Regions from separate parts of the Thalassoroseus pseudoceratinae genome, predicted to be linked through region 1. Evidence: riboswitches for the same ligand, from Rfam matches in the RefSeq annotation. Region 1 holds a riboswitch; the other holds the start of a gene.
The links. A riboswitch is a leader RNA that binds a small molecule or an ion and turns the genes downstream of it on or off. The one in region 1 is predicted to bind cobalamin.
Positions count from the first base shown of each region.

Region 2: linked by a shared signal. The riboswitch ahead of G6R38_RS04450 (DUF6580 family putative transport protein) and the one ahead of G6R38_RS09205 (DUF1559 domain-containing protein) in region 1 are both predicted to bind cobalamin.

Region 1 covers NZ_JAALXT010000002.1:943,340-947,758, reverse strand. The annotation lists gene G6R38_RS09210 (DUF4465 domain-containing protein) at 1-721, opposite strand, end outside; gene G6R38_RS09205 (DUF1559 domain-containing protein) at 905-1,930, opposite strand; cobalamin riboswitch at 2,037-2,225, opposite strand; gene G6R38_RS09200 (TadE/TadG family type IV pilus assembly protein) at 2,463-3,008, opposite strand; gene G6R38_RS09195 (TadE/TadG family type IV pilus assembly protein) at 3,482-3,991, shown strand; gene G6R38_RS09190 (pilus assembly protein TadG-related protein) at 4,001-4,419, shown strand, end outside.
Region 2 covers NZ_JAALXT010000001.1:1,205,523-1,209,941, forward strand. The annotation lists gene G6R38_RS04440 (DUF1559 domain-containing protein) at 1-624, shown strand, start outside; gene G6R38_RS04445 (carboxypeptidase-like regulatory domain-containing protein) at 810-1,355, shown strand; cobalamin riboswitch at 1,439-1,660, shown strand; gene G6R38_RS04450 (DUF6580 family putative transport protein) at 1,975-2,640, shown strand; gene G6R38_RS04455 (cobalamin-binding protein) at 2,651-3,589, shown strand; gene G6R38_RS04460 (glycosyltransferase family 4 protein) at 3,541-4,419, opposite strand, start outside.

The DNA of each region.
Region 1 (4,419 bases):
TATCAAGAATATAGTCTTGCGAATTATCGGAGAATCGGAAGTCGGCGAGATAGAACTCGACTTCCGTTCCGAGGGCTTCGCCGCTTGCATCAATGCCATAAACACTGAGTTTGAAAAAGTCCGGATCGTCACCCGTTGGGCCACCAAACTGTTTTGTGAACAGGTCGCCATCCCGCATGGAGAGCGCTGTGTAAGTTGTATTGGTGAACTGAGCCGTTTCAATTCGATAACCATCCGGCAGTGTAATGGTCGGCAAGTCGCGAAGCTGATCTTCGTCCGTAGAATCCAGACCGCCGATGTGCCCAAAACCGAGTCCGTAATTGTCGGCTCCTGCGCCGACTCCAGTGCCAGGAAAGGCACTGAACTGGTTCCCGAAGCCGGGCGTCGTCGTGTCGGTTTCATTGGAGACCGCGAACCCACTCCAACTCCCGAAAGTCAGGTCGTACACGTTGGAGAACTCAACCCCGCCACTCTCGATCTTCCCAACCTGAACATCACCGAAACTACCTTGTTCAATCGTGCCATTGGGATCGGGCCCATTGAAGTGTGATTCCGCATCGAGAGGGATATCTTCAAAATCGACCACGGCGGTCAGCAGGGTTCGTTCTTCGAGTGTTTCAACGCATGCCACCGCAACTTGTTGCAGACTCGCACGACGACGTGCCATTCGATTGGGAACGCGTCCGGGCAGCAAATTCTTCAGCCAGTGCGTCAATGTCATAAAATCAATCCTGTGGAAAATCGCTAAAATATAGGAATCAAAAGCCGATTGCTTGTGCGTACGGCGATCGTACAAGTCAGCTGCGTGGTCGATGCGACGGGAAATGTGCAGATCGAGTCAATGACTCTTCATCGCGGTGTTCTTTCTCGCAGCCACTGCCGACATCAAAGACCGTGATACGATCTAGAAGTCGCCGACGACTTCACCGCCCTGCCGCGACAACAATGCCGCGAGTGTAATTACATCGATCGTTTCGCTCACGAATCGTGCCGATCCATCAACGAGCAGGAACTGCGAGCCACCACTGTGATAACTGTGGAACTCCTGACCAAAATCGCAGCCGAGTTTGCCCGGCGGATTCGCGGTGCCGCCGAACGTGATACAGGCTTGCCAACTGGTGTCACCCGCGGATGCATAACGCTCATTCAACGGGGCACTTTGGTCGAAGACGTTTTTGTGTCCGATCCAGATCGAATGAATCCCTTCCGGTGCCTCACCGACGAAAATCGTGTTGGACGTTCCATCGGTGACATCGCGAATGCCGACGCTCGGAGACGAAAGCAACGGGAACATGCCCCGATAAGCTGCGGAACCGGTCCCGCTCCCATAGCTATTCTGACAATTCGTCGCCGGATAACATCGCAAACCGCGTTCACCGTAATTGCCACCGTAGTCGGTCCGCGCAAACAGTGTGCTCGATGATGGCTGATCACCATTCGGCTTGAGCATTTCTCCCGACGGAACCGAGGGGCAAATGTACGTGGTGAGCACTGTTTGGCCCACCGGGATGTTATCCGCGTGAACGTACCACTCGCTTTGATTGATCTGCTGGTAGAGATTGTTCTGTTCCATCCCCGGCAATATCGCAGCGCCCCAACTGAGGGTGAGTGACGAATTCTTCACCGTCGCGTTCGACGCGTTGGTGGCGGACAGGGAACCACCGTAACCGCCTCGCGGAAAACTGCGGTAATTCGAGTGGTAATTGTGCAACGCAATCCCGATTTGCTTGAGATTGTTCTTACATTGCAGACGTCGTGCAGATTCGCGAGCTTGTTGAACCGCCGGCAGTAGCAATGCGATCAAAATAGCGATGATCGCGATGACGACAAGAAGCTCAATCAACGTAAAACCACGCTGTTGCGATGACGTTCCTCGCATTGAGGAGTTACGGCCGCGCAGCATACGCGACGGAGAGAAGCAGCGAGACATCAGTCCGGTCCTTTCAGCGCCAAGAACTTCGGCTGCGGAAAGGCAATCGCGCAGACACCGTGCGCACTCAACAATGCCTCCCAAGGACGCTTGAATCCGAAGCATATCCTGGCAAACCGGTTGGGCCGTATTCTGACTCGCAAGTCGAACGGTTGCCGAACGCCTTCCCACAAGCCCAGCTTGCAGTGGCATCGTGTTCGGCCGCCTTCTTGCACACAGCGGCGGTCCCGTGTCGGATTCTCACCGACTTCCAGTTCGATCCATTCGATCGAACGCCCAACGGGTTTCTTGCGGTCGAGAATAACCAAGTTTGTCAGCGTTGGCAATTCTCAGTTTAATCACTCCCGACGGATTTTATAAAACGAATCAGTCAGCAGCGCGCGACAAACGAAACCGCATTGTGCCCCCTATTCGCTTGTCTTCCCGGATCGACGAATCCGGTAGATGATCAAAGAACCAAGCGCCAGATAACAAATTGAGCCGATAGCGAACTTGATTAGCCATTGGCCGAAATCGTGGTAAAGGTTTTCCATTATTCAATTTCCGTCCGAGAACTGGCTTCGAAGATTCGGCCTTGCAGGGAAAATCCAAACGTGGCCAGCAAATCGGGCACGGGCGACATCCCGTTCGTGTCGGTCACTTCCACGCACACGGTAACCCGCACCTCGTCGGCATCAACGTTCGGCCCGTTGGGCGTGTAGGTGATGCTTGTATTGCCACGTTCTCCGGCATGAGGATCGCTATTAACAAGGGTGCCTTCGATCGTCACTCTCACTGGATCAGTGGTGTTGGTGCCATCGGTCTGGAACGTCAAATTGTGTACCGCCAGGAACTCTTGAACGGTTTCCGCAACTTCATCGGGGGTCGTTCCGATTTTGGCCGCTTCACGAGTTCCTTCAACCGCTGCCGAGCTGACGGCTTGATTTACCAGAACCAAGAAACCGAATTCGAAGATTCCAAGCGTCGCAATCAGCAGGACGGGCAAAGCCAAGATGAATTCCAGCGTGACAACGCCACTTCGCTTGGAACTCTGACTGCGGAACTTAGAAACCTCCATGCGATCGACTGATCGTCGCATGTTTGTCCCTGCGGTTCGTCGTCGCCTCGGTCGTGAAACCATAGCCGTTGTTAACCATGCGAGAAGAATTGTAACCAAGTGTTCCCGGCCGTTAACACTCTGTGTTCATACATGATCCACGTGATTTTCAGCGACGATAAAACGTCACGGCTGTCCGCATTCGTCTGCCGCAGCCGTTGCCATTTGGATCAATGCCGGTGATGCCCAAGTTTAGCAAGTGTTGTGCCGATCCGGTTTTGAGACTGCATCCACAGGGAATTGCGTCGGACTGACAACACAATCGCGAAGCTGAAACCGGAATTGTCAACGGAAGCATACACCCATGGATTGGTTGACCGACGCGACTTGCGGGAAACCGTGACAATTGGCATTTCGGCACGGAGAATGCATTGGGGTTGAGCATCCATTTTCAAAGGTCCGTCTGCTCCCGTGATGGTTGGAAAAGATTCCGTTAGCCGTCTCGGAGGAAATTCATGTTGAGACATCGGAATTCATCTTCATTGACCAAGCAACAAAACCGACGGGCGGTCGTCGTCTTTGAGTTGCTGATGTCGTTGCCGATTTTGATGATCTTCCTCGCAGCGGTGATCGAATTCGGGCTGATCCTGGCCAACATGAAACAAGTCAAGTTGGCGAGCCGAACGGGAGCGAAAGTCGCTGCTGAAACGACCGGACTGAATTCCGGCAACACCGCAACGGTGGCATCCACATTGCGGGCGATCGTTGACGAACAGTTGGAGACGGCGGGATTTGGGGCCAACGCCTCGGCCGGAGTTCGGTTGCAACACACGGTTGCCGGAAACGGCTCCGCAGCCGATGGAACGTGCCCCGAGCAAAACGATCCAGCCATCCCAACCGATTCCGTTCGCGTCACGGTGTGTGTCGAGCTTTCTACCCTGACACCAGATCTTCTAGGAACATTTGGGTTCACAATCGCTGGTCGACGAGTCGAACTCTCGACCACATTTCCCTACGAGGAATAGGCTCCGATCATGATTTCACGCCGCCGTCTTGCGGTTCCATCGTTCTTCCCCGCACATCAACGCAGAGGCATTGCCGCCTTCTGGGTGATCGCAGCCGCTCCGTGTTTCGTCATCATGCTTTGCCTGGTGATTGATATCGGCCGATTGTGGCTCGCGCGTGTCGAACTTGAGGAAGCCTTGGAAGCAGCAGCGTTGGCGAGCGTCAAAGAATGGGGCCAAAACGGTGGCAACGAGACCGAAGATGCCCGTGAACGTGGTCAAGCCTTGGCCGCAGCGAACTTGATCCGTGGCGAAGAACTCGTCCTGGAAAAAAACTTCGATGACTCTGCCGCGGGGGGCCCGAATCAGAATGCCAGTTGCACCGGTGACTTGGTTTTTGGAGCCATTACCACGACGTCTCCGCCGTTTGTATTCGATGCAGGCGAACC
Region 2 (4,419 bases), on a different contig from region 1:
TTTAGCCTGGCATTCGACGACTACTCACCCGGCGGAGCCGCACTCTACGGTGGTGAAGCCACTACAAACGGTGCGTTGATTGCCCAAGAGTTCGGAATCTTCACATGCCCTTCGGATATTGGTCCGATCGGGGCGAGTACCAGCACCACATACAACTCGCCGAGCGGCACACCCGATCAACGAACGAATTACGACTTCATCACTTACTACAACAACTACAACACCTGCGATAACTGGCAAGGGGCGGGCATCAATCGCACGATGTTTGATGACAACAGTAAATGCCGAATCGCAGACATCTCCGACGGAACCTCGAACACGGTCGCGATGGCGGAGACACGAAAAGCCTGCTGTGCCAACGGTAGCAATGCGAACTGGGGTGCCCGCGGATGGGTCCAAAACGGTCTAAGCCTTCGCTATTCCCGCCCAAACAACACGACTCGTAGTGGCGTGGAATACAAACCACGACTTGGCAACTGGGCCTACACCGGAAGTTTTCACCCCGGTGGCATTCAGGTGCTGATGGGCGACGGCAGTGTCCGTTTCCTAACCGACAACACAGACTCAACGACCCGTTTGAATCTCGAACGTATCGCGGATGGCGAAGTCATTCAGGAATTCTAAGCCGCAACGTCGATATCGTTGCACCAAAATTCACAACGACATCGAAAAGGCTGCCGCAAACTCATCAAGACGCGAAAGCGATCAATCCGTTTTCGCGTCTTGTTTTGCAATTCGGACGCCGAAACAACCGTCACCGTCAATTTTCACTCGCCAAACCTTCGGCATTCACCATCACCGACTTCACCATGCCGAAGCAGAATCGATTGCAAGACCACTTCAACAGAGACGCCATGATGACCCGGATTTTTCGTTTGGAAGGCCGACCAAGCTGGCTGTTATTGACCATCCTCCTCCTTTTGGGATGCGGCGGTGGCACGGAGCTTCCTGAATACGCCAATCAGCTGATTCCAGTTTCCGGAATCATCACCACCGACGGGCAACCCGTTTCCGACGCCAACGTGACCTTCCATCCTGCCGGTAATGGAGGTGGACAAACCGCGTACGGCCGAACCGATGCCGAAGGTCGTTACACGTTGTCCACGCCGATCGCAGGTCTCAGCTTGGAAGAACAAGTCGGTGCGGTTGCAGGCAACTACCGAGTGACCGTCAACCGGATTGCTCGTCGCGATGGAACTCCCGTTCCCGAAGGCACCACTGAAGCCGATGCAATGGCCGAGGGCGCGATCGAAACCGTCCCCCCCATGTTCAACGACCCCGGCATGAGCCAACTCACAACAACCGTGAGTGAGGGCCAAGCAACCTACGATTTCACGATCCGCTTGCTGAAGTAAGATGTGAAATCAAGCTCAGCGGCCTCGCTCCCCCTCGGAACCGAATACAACGATCCAGCGTTGACGTCTCATCGAGGCGTTGTATGATGACGCACGGTTGAGGTGTTCGCTGCATGGGTAGCGAAAGAATAGGGAAGACCGGTGAAAATCCGGCGCGGTCCCGCCGCTGTAATCGGGGATGAACACTGCCTATCCACCAACCCCCAATCATTGGTGGTCGGTGAGTCACTGCAAGAAATTGCGGGAAGACGCAGTGAGTCGCGTGATCCGAAAGCCAGAAGACCTGCCTCCAACCGTCGTTGAAAACTCGGATTCCCTCGCGGAACAGGCAAGCCGACAGAGTGCGAACGAAACGTGTGTGCGACACACTCGTGACAACTAAGAGAGTGAATCGGTCGATCAACCGATCTGCATCTCCATGTCGGTTTCTGCTTCGTGACTTTGCTAATGTTGCCCGCCGCGATAGACAGACGGCAGGTCGATCGCAAGAATGGCATGCGAATACCTTCGGCAGCACTGCCGTTTCCTGCCAACAATCCAAACCTATGATTGCTCACCGGTTTGGTTTTCATCGCGACATTGAATTAATTTCCCCGGCTTCACCAGAAACAACGTGACAATGAACTCCCATTCGACGAATTCTGCAACGGGCGACCACGCCACAAACGAAAACGACGCACCGCGAAAGCTGCTGATCGGTTTGATGGTCTATGCCTTGTGCATGCGGGTATTGCCATATGCACTTCAGTCGATTTGGGGAGTGAAGATCACAGCCGGCGAAACCATTTACCCTTGGAACTTCTCGCCATTCTCGGCCACGGTCTTGTTTGGAGCGACCTACTTCGCAAGCCGACGCACGGCATTTTTGGTGCCGATGCTAATCCTGTTGCTCGGCGATCTTGGAATCTGGGCGTTCACCGGGCAGTTCGACTGGGCATTTTATCGGGGGATGGAATTTGTCTATCTCGGCTTCCTTGTTACGGCGACTTTGGGCCTGTTTCTCCGTCAGAAATGCACGGCAATGTCGGTCCTCACATTGGCATTTGTGAGTGAAGTTGCGTTCTTCCTGATCACGAACTTCGGAAGTTGGTGGACGATGGGCTTCTATCCGCATACAGCCAGCGGGTTGATGGACTGCTACGTCGCCGGTTTGCCGTTCTTCCGAAATTCGCTGATCAGCTGCGGATTCTTCTCGATGCTGTTGTTCGGTTTCGGTCGGCAGTTTGAACACGGTACGGCTTCGGTGAAGGCATCGATGCAAACCTCTGCGGACATCGCTGGATAACCCCCACACGATGCCCGAGCGAATCGTCTCATTGATCCCGAGCGCGACGGAGATCGTTTGTGCTCTTGGTTTGGAAGACCAACTCGTCGGCAGGTCGCACGAATGCGATTTCCCGGCGAGCATTGCTCAACTTCCCGTGTGTTCCCGGTCGCGTGTCGATCCTTCCGCATCCAGCAGAGAAATTGACCGACAAGTCAAATCGGTCCTACGCGATGCCATCTCGATTTACGAAGTCGACACGCAAACGCTCGACGAGTTAGAACCAACACTCATCATCACCCAAGCTCAATGTGACGTGTGTGCCGTGAGCCTGAATGATGTCGAGCGGGCCGTTGGCGAATTTGTCCGGTCCAGCCCACGCATCATCTCCCTTTCCCCGATGGGTTTGCCCGACGTGTGGAACGACGTATTCGCCGTTGCCAAAGCGACGAATGTTCCCGAGCGAGGCCGGGAACTTGCCACCAATTTGCAGTCTCGTTTGACAGATTTGCGGAACCGGACGCAATCCATTGTTGTTCGCCCCTCCATCGCTTGTTTGGAATGGATGGACCCGTTGATGGCGGCGGGAAATTGGGTTCCGGAACTTGTGGAGATTGCGGGTGGACGCAACTGCCTGGGGAAAGCCGGTGAGCATTCTCCGTGGATGAATTGGGATGACTTACTCGCTGCCGATCCCGACGTAATCGTCATCATGCCTTGCGGCTTCGATATCGCTCGCGTGCAGACGGAACTACTAACGCTCACCGAATGCGACGAATGGAGTCGCCTGCGAGCCGTGCAAACCGGACGAGTGTACCTCACCGATGGCAATCAATACTTCAACCGCCCCGGTCCCAGACTCGTTGAATCTGCTGAAATTCTCGCCGAGATTCTGCACGGTCGGCATATGAAATTCGATCATCAGGGATCGGGTTGGGTCATGGCAACGGACGGCTCGTTGACAGATTGATCGACCTTGGTTTCCCCAAAGAACATCTCGCCGGCTTTTTGGGCGAGGGAATCCCAATCGAAATTCGTCGTCACCCACTCCCGCCCCGCGGCTCCCATTTCATCGAGTGTGCGAGGATCGAGCAGCAACTTCGCCACCGCTTCCGCAAGGGGTTCCGAAGTTTCACATGGTACGACGATTCCCGTCTCGCCGAGCTTCATGGTTTCGGCGGTTCCGCCGGAATTTCCCGCCAACACCGGTCGCCCACACGCCTGGGCCTCCAATAGCACCATTCCGAATCCTTCGATGTCCCGACCAACGGCCCGATTGGGCAGGGCGAACAAGTCGCATTGTTGATAGGCGGAGATCATCGTGGCGTCATCGATTTCCCCGAGGAACTGCACCCGATCCCGCACACCGACCGAGTCCGCTAATGCCTCAAGCGTTTCGCGTTCCTCGCCATCACCGACGATCGCGTACAACACATTCGGAATGGCCTCGCGGATCATCGGCAACGCACGGATCAGCATATCCTGCCCCTTGCGTCGTTGGAGTCGTCCGACGGTGAGAATTACCGTGTGATGTCGCCAACCGAGTTCCCGACGGGCATCGTCCGATTTCGCCACCGGTTGGAACCGATGCGTATCAACCCCCGGATGAAGCACCGTGATCCGATCGGTTGGGATGTTCCACTGCGACTCTAACAACGAAGCCGTGTTCTGGCTGTTGGCAATGAGCCGATCGGCAGAACCCAGGATTCTTTGCACCATCCATCGCAATTCCCGACTGCACGCAGCCGTCTCGACATCTTCACCGTGCACATAACACTCGTACGGGATGCCAGAGATCCG